Regions from separate parts of the Gordonia ajococcus genome, predicted to be linked through region 1. Evidence: riboswitches for the same ligand, from Rfam matches in the RefSeq annotation. Region 1 holds a riboswitch; the other holds the start of a gene.
The links. A riboswitch is a leader RNA that binds a small molecule or an ion and turns the genes downstream of it on or off. The one in region 1 is predicted to bind cyclic di-AMP.

Region 1 (7,764 bases):
CCCGTTGGTGCCACCATGCGTGCAATCACCTACAGCCGCTTCGGCGGCCCTGATGTCCTGGAGGTCACCGATCTCCCCACGCCCAAGGTCGGTCCGGACTCCGTACTGATCCGAGTGCGCGCCTCGAGTGTCAACCCCGTGGACTGGAAGGTCCGCGAGGGACACCTCGCCGAGATCATGGACACCGTGTTCCCGGTGATCCCGGGTTGGGATGTCGCGGGCGTGGTCGAGCAGGTCGGCCTGGACACGCCGGAGTTCCGGGTGGGCGACGAGGTGTTCGGTTACGTCCGGAAGGACGTCGTCGGCGGGGAGGTCGCCGGCGGCACGTTCGCCGATCTGGTCGCCGCACCGGTCCGCACACTCGCGCACAAGCCGTCCAGCTTGTCGTTCGAGGAGGCTGCGGCCGTACCGCTCGCCGGACTGACGGCGTACCAGACGATTCGACGGGCGGGCGTGCAGTCGGGTCACACTGTGCTGGTCCATGCCGCCGCGGGCGGCGTCGGGTCGTTCGCGGTTCAGATCGCGCGATCTCTGGGCGCACGGGTGATCGGCACCGCCTCGGAGTCCAATCACGACTACCTCCGAACCCTCGGCGCCGAGCCCACCACCTACGGGGATGGTCTGGCAGACCGGGTACGTGCGCTCGAGCCCGCCGGTGTCGACGTCGTCCTCGACTATGTCGGTGGAGAGGCACTCGATTCGGTGCCAGACGTATTGCGCGACGGCGGCACCGTCGCCTCCATCATCGACGCACGGGCGCGAGATGAGTTCGGGGGCCAGTACGCGTGGGTGCGTCCCGACTCCGCGGACCTCGCCGAGCTCGCCCGGCTCGCCGACGCGGGCGACCTCAAGCCGGAGATCGCCGAGGTCTTCGACCTGGCCGACGCTGCCGGCGCTCACGAGCGCAGCCAGTCCGGTCATGTGCGAGGAAAGATCGTGGTTCGAGTCTCGACCGGGGCGTAGGGACGACTCAGAGCAATTGGCGCAGCCGGGCCGCCATCTGACTCCACTGCCAGTTCTCCATCACGAAACGCCTTCCGGCAGCGCCCATATCGGCCGCCGCCGCCCGGTCGCCGAGGATCGCCAGGATCGCCAGGGCGACGGCGTCGACGTCGGTGCCGTCGACCGTCGTCCCCGTCACCCCCTCCACCACGGTCTCCGGCGCACCACCCGAGAGCCCGGCGACCACCGGCACGCCGGTCGCCGAGGCCTCGAGATAGACGATTCCGAGCCCTTCGACGTCGAGTCCGCCCCCGCGGGTGCGGGACGGCATCGCGAAGACGTCGGCGATGTTGTGATATGCCGAGAGTTCTTCGGCCGGAACCGATCCGGTGAAGATCACGTGATCGGTGACATCCGCCTCGGCAGCGAGTGCGTGCAGCTTCTCCGCATACGGGCCGCCGCCGACGACCACCAGTACGGCATCGGGCATCCGGCGACGGATCAGCGGCAGCGCCCGGATGAGCACGTCCTGCCCCTTACGCGGCACCAGTCGCGACAGACACAGGATGGTCGGCCGGTCCCCCAGGTCGTGACGGTCGCGGAACTTCTGCCGCAGAATCGGATCGGGCGCGAACCGGTCGACATCGACACCAGGCGGCAGGTATTCGAGTGCGGCATGCGGACCGAAGGCGGAGGCGAATCGGCCGCGCGTGTACCGGCTGACGAAGGTGATCACGTCGGTGTGGCGACCGATGTGTCCGAGTACCTGACGTGCCACCGGGAGCATCGACCAGCCGACCTCATGGCCGTGCGTACTGGCGAGCACGCGCTGGGCACCGGCACGCCTCATCGCGGGCGCCAGGACGGCCAGCGGTGCGGCCGCCCCGAACCAGACCGTCGAGATCTCTTCGCGCCGAACGATCTCCGCAGCACGTCGGGCGACGAACGGCGTCGGCAGCATCAGCGTCGTGCGATGGCGGTACACCCGGTACGGCGCTGCCGCGTCGAAGTCGATGTGCGACCGGCCGCGCCAGCGCGGCGCGTAGACGACGATGTCCTCCGGCGGTAGCAGATCTACCAGATTCTGCAGATAGGACTGGATCCCGCCCGGCCGCGGCGGAAAGTCATTCGTGATCAACAGGGTTCGTGACATCAGCGGACCTGTCCCTCGAGCCATCGACCCCACCCGGCCACCAGTTCATCACGACCGACGCCGAGCGCGGCCCGGATGGCGGCGTCCTGGCGAGCCGGGTCGGAGGTTGCCGCGACCCCGAGGTAGAGCCGCTTCAGACGCGCCTCGTCGTACCGGTCGGCGACATAGGCAGCCATCGACCACGCACTCTGATAGGCGATCTGGGAGTTCTGCCCGTCCACGGCGAAGGCAGCGTCGTCGGGCAACGCAGTGGGGGTGTTGCCCGCACGGACCGCCTGGGTCAGGTCGGGTGCGGCGTCGGGGAGTCGGGTGTAGGTGCCCTTGCGGCCGACGTACTCGGCCACGCCCTCGGTGATCCAGAGAGGGGCGTCGAGGGCGGTCTGGGCCCGGGCCGCGACGTGGGTGAGTTCGTGGCGCAGCACGACGGCGAGCGTCGGCGCGGCCAGGTCGTCGGCGGCTGGGGTGAAGACGATGCGCTGGCCGGAGGCGGTGCGCCGGGGGAAGTCCACTCGGCTGTACACGGTCGCGGCGGCTGCGGTGCCGGTCACCCCGCGTCCCGGCGCCACGAGCTCGTCGAACTCCTTCGGTGTCGAGGTCGCGACGAGCACTGCGCGTCGATCCCAGGAGTTGCCCCAGAAGGCGGTCACCGCGTCGACGGCATCGGGCAGCAGCCGGCGCAGGTTCGCCAGCGCCGGGTTGGTGCGCAGGTACCAGGCGATCACCGACGTCCCACCCGCGGTCTCCACATCGGAGACCGAGAGTCCGGGGAGCTCCCACAGCTGGGTCGGGGACGGTTCGCCGCCGAGCGCCTCGGCGTCGCCGACGAGCTTCCACTCGTCGCCGTACCTGGCGACCACGAACTGGTTGGTCACCACCACCTCGGGTTCGTCGACCCCGGGCGCACGCTCGCCTCCGAGGGCGTATCGCAGTTCCACCGGCGCGACCCAGGAGTCGGAACTCCCCTTCACGTCGAGAAGCCCCTGGACATCGGCGGGCACCAGCGTCTCGGCTTCCTCGGTGGGTGCGAGCTGATAGCGGAAACGGGCGAACTGCAATCGACCGTCGGACTCGTCGCCGGAGAACGGCCGGGGACGGAAGTTCTCCGCGGCGGTCACCCATCGATTCTCGAAGGCCGGGATCGCCGTGTCGTCCACGAGGCGGCCGATCGCCCGCAGGTCCCCCGCGGACACGGCGGTGGTGAGGTCGTCGAGCAGGCGCGTCACACCCTCGGCACGCTGCTGCTCATACACATTCGCCGGGGTCGTCGACGTCGTGGTGGACCCGGTGGAGACCGATGCGACGTTCGAGGACGGACCCGGACCCCCACATCCGGTGGTCACACCGATCAGCAGCACCACCGCGGAGGCGAGCGTCGGGCGCCAACGCCCGCGGAGTGAGACCACCAGAGGAGTCTAGAACCGACGGCCGGAGTTGAAGGGACCGGCCTCGTCGAGCGGGACGACCTTGACCGGGACACCGAAGGTCGAGGCGTGGATGACGTATCCGTCGCCGACGTACATCCCCACGTGGTGGGCGTCCGGGTAGTAGATGACCAGGTCGCCGGGCTTGAGGTCCTCGCGGGACACCGGCTGTCCGCCGGCCATCTGCGCCTCACTCGACCGCGGGAGGGTCTTGCCGGCCTGCTTGTAGGCCCACACCATCAGACCAGAGCAGTCGAAGGAACTCGGACCGGTGGCACCCCACACATAGGGATCGCCGATTCGCGTCAACGCTGCCTGAACGGCGACGAGCGCGGCGGCGGTGCCCCTCGGGACGATCCGCGGGTCGAAGTCGAAGGTCGGGCCGCGCAGCGCGGCGAGCTGCTTGCCGGTCATCGACTGGTAGATCGTGCGGATCTGGATCGCCTGCATCTGCAGGTCGGCCTGCTTGGTCTGGAGGTCTCCGCGGACGCGTTCGGCGCGCGAGACCGCCTCCGACGCGGCGAGCGCGGTCTGGTCGGCGTCCTTCTTGGCGGCCGCGGTCTGGGCGCGGACCTTCTTGACGGCGGTCAGGTCCGACGCGGCCTGCCGCGAGATCATGTCGAGCCCCGACATCTGGTCGAGGAGGGCCTGCGGCGAGTCACTGACCATCACCGCATAGAGGCCGCTGACGCGGGCTCCCTGGTAGCTGGCGCGCACGATGGCGTCGACCCTGGCCTGGTAAGCCGCGAGCTGCTCACGGCTGATGTCGAGCTTGCGCTGGGCGTCGGCCGCGGCCTTCTTGGCCTGCACGACGATCGAGCGCTGCTTGTCGTACTCGATCTTGGCGTTGTGCATCGCCTCGGTGGTCTTCTCGGCCTCGGTGCCGAGCTGCTTGTACCGATCGAGAAGCTGATCGGCTGATCGCGCGGGCACGGCCCGCGCCTGCCCGGTTCCGCCGGTCGTCAGTGGGACGACGGTCACGATGGCCGCCAGCAGACACATGACGAGCATCATCGGGCCCGATCGTGCACGGATACGAGTCGCGTTCACTCGCCCCTCCCCGGAAAGCACGGTGCCAGTCACTTCCTTACCGCTTCGTTACCGTCCGCGGACCACCGTAGGTTCCCCCGATGGCCCCAAGGACCGGATCGGGCGGATCGCACCAAACCGCGACCCGCCCTTTCCCTGATGCTCTTGTTCAGTTGATGTCAGTAGCGGCGGATACCGGTGAGCTGCCACTCCTTGACCGCGTCACGCTTGACCGGGGTGCCGTAGGTCGAGGAATGGACGAACTGTCCGTTACCGGCGTAGATGCCGGCATGGCCGCCACCGTTGAAGATCATCACGTCGCCGGGCTTGGCCTCGTTGTACGAGACCGGGCGACCGCCACCGAGCTGGCCGTAGCTGTCACGCGGGATGGTCTTGCCAGCCTGCTTGTAGGACCAGTAGACGAGACCCGAGCAGTCGAAGGCGTTCGGGCCGGCCGAGCCGTAGGAGTAGGGCGAGCCGATCTTGCTCTCCGCGGCCTTGACGGCCTTCTCGCCCGCGGTCAGCTGGGGCTGCCCGAGCGGGGCGCCACCGTGCGGACGGAACTGGTCCGGGATCTGGTTCTGGCCGATGCCCGGGATGGTGAACTGGCCGACGTTCGGGATCTCGACCGTTGCGGCCGGCGACTTCGCGACGGGCTTGGGCGCGGGCGCAGCCTCGGGAGCCTTCTGCTCGCCGGGCAGAGCCGGGATCTCGAAGGTTCCGAGCGGGGTGTGGACCGGGGCCGCGAGAGCAGGGCCGGCCGCAGCAGCGAGCGAACCGAGCGTGATCGATCCAGCGATCACCGCTTTCTTGGCTACCTTGCTCCCACGATTGGGCTGTTCCAAACGATGTTTGGCCACGAAGCGAGTTCTCCTTCAGTTTCTCCCTGTACCGCCGACCGAGTTAGCTGTCGGGTTCGGGCCGGAAGAGTGGCCCTACGCGTTTTCGGCACAGCCGTATCCCGAGAGGACACGCTTGCGCGTTGACGCGATTCACCCCGATTCGGGACAGTCTCACCAGGTCATGTCAGGACTGACATCGACTGGCCGCACTGCCCGAAGTGTGTGGTTCCCCGGTTCGCCCGCAAGGGCGATTGAGCGGCGACTTGTGCGGACCACTTCTGTTGAAGCGGGACGCTCCGCAAAGGTCTCAGAAAGGTTACGAAATCGACGGCCCTGTGTCCACTACGCAACGGACACGCAGATCGCACCCGACTTTCAGCCCGCGCGGAGATCAGTCCCGGCGACGACTCGAAATGCCCGATGACGTGCAGTTTTCGAGGTTCTTGCAGATCGTGCAGCACCGCTGGTGACCATTGCAGCGGACTGGAACACATCGATCGCGAGGTCCAGTTCAGCATCGTCGTCGAGGGCCTGCGCCGTTACCGTAACTCCACCTTCAGCGGGCCCATCGTCCCAGTTCGGGCCGCCGAAAAGCACCGTCATCATGCACCCGTCACAGGCGACGGGGCGGGCCGGGCAGGTCGCGCAGTCAACGTGCATGGTGTGATCTCCATCTCATCTTGGCGCCGGAGGCGTTTGACCTCCGAATCGGGCGGTTCATGGGGGTGTGGTTCGCCGCCGCCGGCGACGATCTCTCACTTCGAGGTGGAGACTAGGGGGCACCACCGACAAACTCGTTCGCACAGTGTTCGACACATGCGTCACAGGGGTAACAGGCGACATCGGCGAACGTCCCCGCGCCGACCGCCGCCGAAAACAGAACGATCGATCGGGGTGTCACATCCGGCCTGTCGGTGCGTCGAACTAATGTTCGGCCCGTGACGCGCATGGATGGTGGCGGTGCAGCCGCGGGACAGACGACCTCGGGCCAACTGACCTTCGCCGACCTCGAAGCCGCCGATCAGGCCACCGGTGGCGACGCGACATCGAACGAGTTCAGCGACCGGGCACTCTTCGACACCACCCTCGTCGTCGTCGACCTCGAGACCACCGGGTCCGATCCCGCGGGCGACCGCATCACCGAGATCGGCGCCGTGAAGATCCGGGGCGGCGAGGTGATCGGCGAGTTCGCCACCCTCGTCGATCCCGGTCGCCCCATCCCGCCCCAGATCGTCACCCTCACCGGGATCACGACCGCGATGGTCACCGACGCGCCCCGTATCGAGTCGGTACTACCTGCGTTCCTCGAGTTCGCCCGCGGGGCGATCCTGGTCGCGCACAACGCTCGCTTCGACATGGGGTTCCTCCGGCAGAACGCACTCCGGCTCCACCTCGACTGGCCGTTCAGCCTGAGTCTGTGCACGGTGACCATGGCCCGGCGCATCCTGTCGCGCGACGAGGCCCCGACGGTCAAGCTGAGCGCCCTCGCCGATCTGTTCGACGTCTCGGTCCGTCCCACCCACCGGGCGCTGGACGACGCCCGCGCCACCGTCGAGGTCTTCCACCGTCTGCTCGAGCGCGTCGGGAACCAGGGCATCGCGACGGTCGGGGAACTCACCTCCTACCTGCCGCGCACCGATCCCCGTCTGCGCGGCAAACGTCACCTCGCCGACCGGGTACCGGCCCGGCCCGGCGTCTACCTCTTCCGCGGGCCCTCGAACGAGGTCCTCTATGTCGGCACCGCGGTGGATCTACGACGCCGGGTCCGTTCCTATTTCTCCGGCAGCGATCCCCGGCGACGCATCACCGAGATGGTCCTGCTCGCCGAGCGCGTCGACGTCGTCGAGTGTTCCCACGCCCTGGAGGCGGCCGTCCGCGAGTTGCGACTGCTGGCGGCGCACGCGCCCGCCTACAACCGACGTTCGACACAGCCCCACAAGGGATGGTGGGTGACCCTGACGGAGGAACGTTTCCCGCGTCTCAAGGTCAGCCGCACCCCCACCGACGAATCCATCGGTCCGGTGGGCAACCGCAACAACGCGTCGACGGTTGCCGACGTGATCGCCGCAGCCGCCGGACTGCGCACGTGCACCAAACGTCTCGGGGCCACCGGCTACCACTGGTGCCCGACGTCCGACGGCGTCCGGCAGCCCGGCGGATGTCATGCCGCCGCCGCAGCGCCCCAGACCGTCCCGGACTATCTGCCGCGCGTGACCGCGGCCCGCCGGCTGATGCGTGGGGAGGCCGACGACCTCCTCGACGACCTCACCGCGCGCCTCGCGGATCTCTCCGAGGCGCAGATGTTCGAGACCGCCGCCCGCCACCGAGACCGGCTCGCCCTCACCATCGACGCCCTGGCGCGTTGTCAGCGGCTGGC
Region 2 (7,764 bases), 2.1 Mb from region 1:
GCGTCCAGAACACGTCGACGACGTGGCCGCAGATCCGTACCGCGCCGGCCATCGGGGTCAGTGTCTTCGCCGGCGACCAGACCGACGTCTGCAAGCAGCTCGCCGGTCCGGCGGAGCGCCGGTTCGACGGCATCACGCCGCTGAGCACCGACGCCGGGGCGGTGTTCGTCCCCGATGCGGCCGCCCACCTGTCGTGCAGCATCCACAACGAGATCCAGGCGGGCGACCACACCGTGGTGCTGCTGGAGATCAACACCCTGCGTGCCGATCCCGGTGTCGAGCCACTCGTGTTCCACGCCAGCACCTTCCGCGCTCTCGAAGCCCGCAAGGGTCCGAACGCCACGTGATCCGCAGGTCAGCATGAGCACGGTCGGCCTCGGGATTCCGATGCCACGGCCGCACTCGGCCGGGGCATCCGCCGACGCTCCCACGCAGGGCCCCCTGCGTGACACGTTCGGGCGGGTGGCGAAGGACCTTCGCGTCTCGGTGACCGACCGGTGCAACCTGCGCTGTACCTATTGCATGCCCGCCGAGGGCCTCGACTGGATGCCGACCGAGGCGGTGCTGAGCGCTGACGAGCTGATCCGGGTGCTGACCGTCGCGGTCCGCGACCTGGGGATCGAACGCATCCGGTTCACCGGCGGCGAGCCGCTGCTGCGGGGCGACCTCGAGCAGATCATCGGTGCCGTCTCCGCACTGCCGCAACGCCCGGAGATCGCGATGACCACCAACGGTCTCGGACTCTCCCGGCGGATCGACGGGCTCGTGGCGGCCGGCCTCAACCGCATCAACATCTCCCTCGACACCGTCGACCGGGAACGATTCGCCGAGATCACCCGACGCGACCGGCTCGACGACGTGCTGACGGGTCTGGCGGCCGCCAGACGCGCGGGACTCGACCCCGTCAAGGTCAACGCCGTGATCCCCGACCGCGCCGACCTCGACGCCGTACCGGATCTCCTCGCCTACTGCCTGGAGCACGGCTACGAGCTGCGCATCATCGAACAGATGCCACTCGACGCCGATCACGCCTGGCAGCGATCCCGGATGGTGACCGCCGACGAGATCCTGGCGACCCTGCGCACACGGTTCACCCTGCTGCCCGATCCGGCACCGCGCGGCAGCGCGCCGGCGGCCACGTGGCTCGTCGACGGCCATCGGACGTCCCGGGGCCCGGCAAAGGTCGGGGTGATCGCGTCGGTCACCCGCCCGTTCTGCGGCGACTGCGACCGCACCCGGCTGACCGCCGACGGCTCGCTGCGCAACTGCCTGTTCGCGTCCTCGGAAACAGATCTGCGCACCACCCTGCGAACCCTGCCCGACGACGAGGTCGACGCGGCCGTGGCGGCGCTGTGGCGCACCGACATGTGGCAGAAGGCGCCCGGGCACGAGGTGAACGCCGCCGGCTTCCAGCAGCCGTCGCGGCCCATGTCCGCCATCGGTGGATAGGCTCGGGTTCCGATGAACCTCACCGTCCGCTTCTTCGCCGCCGCGCGCGCCGCCGCCGGCACCGAGTCGCGGGTCGTCGACATCGACCCGGCGACCACCCTCGGAGACCTCGAGTCGACACTGTCCGCCGGCAACCCCGGATTGGCGACGGTTCTCGAGCGTTGCTCCTACCTCCGCGACGAGATCGCGCTCACTGACCGTTCACAGCCGCTCGGCATCTGCTCGACACTGGACGTCCTCCCGCCGTTTGCCGGTGGTTGATACCACTTCGGGCATGTGACCTTTGTCACATAACGGAGTGGTAACGAGCAGGCCACGGGAGCGCATCCGGCCCGATGAACTGGGATGACGCCGAAAGTGGGTCGGGAGACCAGGATCTGGCGCGAAAATCAGTTGCGAACTAGCAGGTGAATCACTCCATCGAACGACGTACTGTACGAAGCGACCTTCTCGAAGGTCACGGTAAGGAAACAGAACATACGTCCTGCCGGCCGCGCCGAGCCTCGCTCCGCCGGTGGGAACGACCGAACGAATCTAGGAGCGAGGACGGGGGACCCAACCTCATCCCCTGAGACCGGGCACCACACCAGGTGTCCTCGGGGTTAAGTCCCAGGCGCAGAACCGTGATTAACATTCACGGGGACGCACTGGGGCCGAGCAACCTCTCGCTCGAACCCGACAGCTGACTTCGTAGGCGCGTGGAGAGAGGAATCGATCTATGACCGGACGTCACCGCAAGCAGACGACCAGCTCGACCACCAAGACCATCACCAAGGTCGCCCTCACCGGCGCCGTCCTCGGTGGCGGAGCCGCCCTCATGGGCACCGGTACCGCGAACGCCGCGACCGACGCCGAATGGAACAAGGTCGCCCAGTGTGAGTCCGGCGGTAACTGGGCCATCAACACCGGCAACGGCTACCACGGCGGCCTGCAGTTCTCGCCGAGCACCTGGAGCGGCCACGGCGGCGGCGAGTTCGCCCCGACCGCCGAGCAGGCCACCCGCGAGGAGCAGATCGTCGTCGCCGAGCGCGTGCTCGCTTCGCAGGGCAAGGGCGCATGGCCCACCTGCGGCGTCGGCCTCTCGGGTCACACCCCGCGCACCGCGCCGAGCGATGTCCCGGCCCCGATCGTCAAGCAGCTCCAGGACGGCAACGGCAGCTTCAGCCTCGTCAAGGCCCCTGAGGCCAAGACCACCGACGACGTCGCCAACCAGGTCCTCACCGACTCCGGTGTGAGCCCCGAGGTCAAGAACCTCTGGAACGCCGCCAAGAGCAGCGGTGTCTCGCTGAGTCCCGAACAGATCAAGCTCTTCAACGACAACAAGCACCTGCTGCCCAACCCCTGATCTGCAGGTAGCCCGGACACCGATTCGGAGCAACGCAGAGGGCCACAGACAAAGGGCCCCGCACGATGAGCGATCCGTGCGGGGCCCTTTTCCAATTCTTCACGCTCCCTGAGGTGCGAAGAGCGATAGCGACGAGCCATCTCCTGCTCCCTGAGGTGCGAGGAGCGATAGCGACGAGCCTCGAAGGGCTAGGCCGAGTTGATCCACTCCTCGGTGCCGTCGTCGTAGTACTGGTGCTTCCAGACCGGCAGACGCGCCTTCACCTCGTCGACGAGCCGCGCGCACGTCTCGAATGCGGCGCGGCGATGGTCGGCGGCCACGGTCACCACGAAGGCGACATCCCCGATCTCGAGTTCTCCGACGCGGTGCGAGACCGCGACCGCGCGCACACCGTCGACCGACGAGACCTCCTCGACGACCTCGGTCAGCACCCTGGACGCCGTCGGATGGGCGGAATAGTCGAGAGCGGCGACGTTCCGGCCGCCGTCGTGGTCGCGGACCGCGCCCACGAAGCCGACGATCGCGCCGGCCTTCCCGTCGGCGGCGTCGGCGACCATCGCCTCGTGGTCGGCGAGCCCGATCGGCTCCTCCGACACCGCGGTGTGTACGACTACGGTCATTCGCGAATCCTGTCCTGTCGCGGGACGATCAGTGATCCCCGCCGCGGATCTGATCGAGTGCGTGGTGCACGACGTCCGTGAGGACGGTCAGGCCGTCCCGTACGCCCCCGGTCGAGCCGGGCAGGTTCACCACCAGTGTCGTCCCGGCGACGCCGGCGAGGCCGCGTGAGAGCACGGCGGTCGGGACCGTGGGCAGTCCGGCCGCACGGATGGCGTCGGCCAGGCCGGGGATCTCGACGTCGAGCAGCGGTCGCGTCTCCTCGGGGGTGCGGTCGGTGGGTGAGAGACCTGTTCCGCCGGTGGTGATCACGAGGTCGACGCCGGCGTACACGGCGGCACGGATCGCGGCGCCCACGGGCGGCCCGTCGGCCACCACATCGCGTTCGGCGACGCGGAAACCCTGCTCGACGAGCCAGCCCTCGATGATCGGACCGGTGCGGTCCGGGTAGATCCCGGTACTCGCGCGCGTCGACGCGACGACGATCTGCGCGACGCGTCGTCGTGCGGGGTCGGGCGGCGTGTTCTCAGCCATCGGCCGGGTCGTCCCGGTACCAGTCGCCGGATTTGCCGCCGGTCTTCTCGAGCAGGCGGATCCCGTCCATGCGCGCCCGCTTGTCCACGGCCTTGACCATGTCGTGCAGCGTCAACCCGGTGACGGCCACCGCGGTCAGTGCCTCCATCTCGACGCCCGTCTGGCCGGACGTGGCGACGGTCGCGGTCACGTCGATGGAGTCGGTGCCGATGGTGAAGTCGACCTCCACCGACGACAACGCCAGCTGATGGCAGAGCGGGATCAGCTCGTCGGTGCGTTTGGCCGCCATGATCCCGGCGATGCGCGCGGTCGCGAGAACATCGCCCTTGGGCAGCTTCGACTCACTGAGCAGACCGATCACCTCGGCCGTGGTGTGAAAGGTGCCGCTGGCGATCGCACGACGCTTCGTCGGGGCCTTGTGTCCCACGTCGACCATGCGCGCCGTCCCGGCGTCGTCGATGTGCGTCAGGCGACCGGCGTCGGCACCCTCACCCGAAAAGACCGACCCGCCGCCGTCATCTCCGGTGGTCGGCATCGGTATCAGCGGTTGACGACCGTCTTCGACTGCACGAAGGGCAGATCGTCGACCGGGAGCGGGAACTCGACTTCACCGAACGGGGACAGTGCACCCGAGATGTGCGTCGCGAGTTCGGAGACCGCATGGTCGGCGGCGTCACCGTTGTCATCCTGGGGCCAGCCGTTGTCGACGTAGCGCTTCTTGCCGGCCTTCTCACCACTGTTGTTTGCCACGGGAGCATTGTGCCACGCCATTCGAATGAAGAAGTGCCGTGTCCGGGGCATGGCGGCCGGAGCGGGGCTATCGTCGTCGCATCACCGGTCACGCCACCAGGAGGCGCTGATGGCCCACCACCCTGAACAGGTCGCCGGCTACCGGGTGATCAGCCGCCTGGGCACGGGCGGCATGGGGACCGTCTACCTGGTGGAGAACCCCCAACTGCGGCGGCGTGAGGCGCTCAAGGTCATCTCGATCGCCGAGACCGTCGACGAGGAGTTCGTCCGTCGGTTCAGCCGGGAGGCCCAGACCGCTGCTGCCCTCGACCACCCCAACATCGTCACCATCTATCACTACGGCGTCACCGACGACGACCCGTGGTTCACGATGACCTACCTCGACGGACAGGACCTGCGTCGTAGTTCGTTCCGGCCCGACGAGATCCTCACGGTCGTCGACCGCGTCGCCGACGCCCTCGATTACGCCCACGCGCACGGTGTCGTGCACCGCGACATCAAGCCGGGCAACATCCTCGTCACCAGGCGGGCGATGGACGGCGCCCTCGACCGGGTAGTCGTCCTCGACTTCGGGATCGCGAAACTCGCCACCGCCACCACGCTGACCGCACCGTCGTCGTTCGTCGGCACGCTGGTCTATGCGGCCCCGGAGATCCTCGACGGCAAGCCCGCGGGCCCGGCGTCGGATCAGTACGCGCTCGCCTGCACCGCCTACGAGCTGCTCTCCGGAACCACCCCGTTCGACGCCGACACCCAGACCCGGCACATCGTCGCGAAGCTGACGTCGCCGCCGGAACGGATCAGCCGGTATCGCCCCGACCTCGCCGCGCTCGACCCGGTCTTCGACCGTGCCCTGGCCCGCGGCCCGCTGGACCGCTACCCCACGTGCCGCGATTTCGCCGCGGACCTGCGTGCGGCGCTCGGCCGGTCGGGACCCGACGCCCGATCCGGCACCTCGGCGACTCACTTCGTCCCGCCACTGGCACCGGAGACCTTGCCGCCGCCCGCCCAGCAGCCGCGGTATCCGGGTCCGTCCCAGCAGAGTCCGCCCCAACAGAGTCCCCCGCTGTACGCGCAGAGCCCGTCCGGGCGGCAGCCTCCTTCCGAGACACAGCACCGGTCGTCGCCCGGCTTCACTCCCCCGCTCCCCGCGCACTCGGCCCCCACGCAGGCCGCGCCGCCGGGTCGTCGACGCCGATGGCCGTGGATCGCCGGTGCGGCTGCGATCGTCGCGGTGCTGGCGGCGGTCGCGGCCGTCGCACTGGTCACCCAAGGTGGTGATGACGACGGCGGCGCTGCGTCGGGCCCGCAGGCCGCCGAGGCGTCCGAGGTCCCGCTCAGCGCGGGCCTGGGCACCACCTGTTCGATCCGCGACGGCACCGCCTACTGCTGGGGCGACAACCAGGCCGGGCAGCTCGGCGACGGCACCACGACCAACCGCTGGAAACCCACGCGCGTCGCCGACCTGTCCGGCGTCACCTCCATCACCACCGGCGGTCCCGACAGCTGCGCGATCGCCGCCGGCGTCGCCTACTGCTGGGGCAACAACGACTACGGGCAGATCGGTGACGGCACCACGACCAGTCGGTGGAAGCCCACGCGGGTGGCCGATCTCACCGACGTCACCGCGATCTCGACCGCCAACTGGGCGACCTGCGCGATCTCCGCGGGACTCGCCTACTGTTGGGGCACCAACGATTTCGACCAATTGGGTGACGGTTCGACGGCCAACCAGTACCGCCCGGTGCGCGTCGCCGGACTCGAGGACGTGACCTCGATCAGTGTCGGCGTCAACTTCACGTGCGCGGTCGCGGGCGGCGACGCCTACTGCTGGGGCCTCAACGACAACGGTCAGGTCGGCGACGGCACCACCTACAACCAGTCGAAGCCCACCCGGGTGGCCGACCTCGACGCCGCGACGTCGGTGTCGGCCGGCGCCCAGGCCGCCTGCGCCATCGCCGGCGGCAGCGCATATTGCTGGGGCAACAACGCTTTCGGGCAGCTGGGCGACGGCACGAAGGAGTCGCGCACCACCGCGACGCAGGTGTCCGGCGTCGACGGCGTGACCGGCATCAGCACCGGAACGGGGCACACGACCTGTGCGATCGCCGGCGCCGCCGGCTACTGCTGGGGCGCCAACGCCTGGGGATCGGTCGGCTACGGCACCCTCACCGACCGTCCGAATCCCACCCGGCTCAACGGATTGTCCGATGTCACCGCGATCTCGGCGGGCGAACGAACGACGTGCGCCCTCGCGTCGTCGTATGTCTATTGCTGGGGTTTCAACGCGACCGGTCAGCTCGGCGTCGGCAACACCGACGACCGCCTGACACCCACTCAGGTCGCGTACTAGGCACGGTCGCGTACAGCCGGGGGTCATCCGGTTGAAGGGTGCCCCAGACGGAGGTGCCTTCGGTATCGTCCCAGCGTACGTCCGCCAGGAGTCCGAGTTCATCGTCAGAAAGAGGTGTCGCCGTGCCGTTGAGTCCGGGCACCCACATCGCCGGCTACCGCGTGATCTCCCAGCTCGGTGCCGGTGGCATGGGCGAGGTGTATCTCGTCGAGAACCTGCAACTCGAGCGGCGGGAGGCGTTGAAGGTCATCTCGACGGCGGTCAGTGCGCAGCCCGGGTTCAACCAGCGCTTCACCAACGAGGCACGTACCACCGCGAAGCTCGACCACCGCAGCATCATCACGATCCACCAGTACGGCATCGAGGACGGTTCGCCGTGGTTCTCGATGAGCTACGTGGAGGGGAAGGACCTCACCGAGGAGCGGTTGAAGCCGGCCGAGGTCTCGACGGTCGTCACCCAGGTCGCCGACGCCCTCGACTACGCCCACCGGCACCAGGTGGTGCACCGGGACATCAAGCCCGCCAACATCCTCGTGACCCGCGACCCCGCGACCGGCCAGATCGATCGTGCACTCGTGCTCGACTTCGGTATCGCCAAGCTCGCCGGCTCGGCCAACCTCACCGGCACCCACTCGTTCATCGGGACCGTCGCGTTCTCGGCACCGGAAACCCTCGAAGGTGCCGACGCCACAGCACGTTCCGACCAGTACTCGCT

Region 2: another riboswitch for cyclic di-AMP. It lies ahead of GAA2_RS05800 (transglycosylase family protein); the one in region 1 lies ahead of GAA2_RS15165 (C40 family peptidase).

The regions. Positions count from the first base shown of each region.
Region 1 covers NZ_CP052884.1:3,342,775-3,350,538, forward strand. The annotation lists gene GAA2_RS15145 (NADP-dependent oxidoreductase) at 16-963, shown strand; gene GAA2_RS15150 (glycosyltransferase family 4 protein) at 971-2,095, opposite strand; gene GAA2_RS15155 (hypothetical protein) at 2,095-3,498, opposite strand; gene GAA2_RS15160 (C40 family peptidase) at 3,508-4,527, opposite strand; gene GAA2_RS15165 (C40 family peptidase) at 4,725-5,405, opposite strand; cyclic di-AMP (ydaO/yuaA leader) riboswitch at 5,423-5,655, opposite strand; gene GAA2_RS15170 (DEDD exonuclease domain-containing protein) at 6,335-7,764, shown strand, end outside.
Region 2 covers NZ_CP052884.1:1,262,655-1,270,418, reverse strand. The annotation lists gene GAA2_RS05815 (flavin reductase family protein) at 1-347, shown strand, start outside; gene moaA (GTP 3',8-cyclase MoaA) at 361-1,449, shown strand; gene GAA2_RS05805 (MoaD/ThiS family protein) at 1,462-1,710, shown strand; cyclic di-AMP (ydaO/yuaA leader) riboswitch at 1,962-2,162, shown strand; gene GAA2_RS05800 (transglycosylase family protein) at 2,168-2,794, shown strand; gene GAA2_RS05795 (molybdenum cofactor biosynthesis protein MoaE) at 2,983-3,414, opposite strand; gene GAA2_RS05790 (molybdenum cofactor biosynthesis protein B) at 3,443-3,946, opposite strand; gene moaC (cyclic pyranopterin monophosphate synthase MoaC) at 3,939-4,481, opposite strand; gene GAA2_RS05780 (hypothetical protein) at 4,487-4,717, opposite strand; gene GAA2_RS05775 (protein kinase domain-containing protein) at 4,806-7,049, shown strand; gene GAA2_RS05770 (protein kinase domain-containing protein) at 7,172-7,764, shown strand, end outside.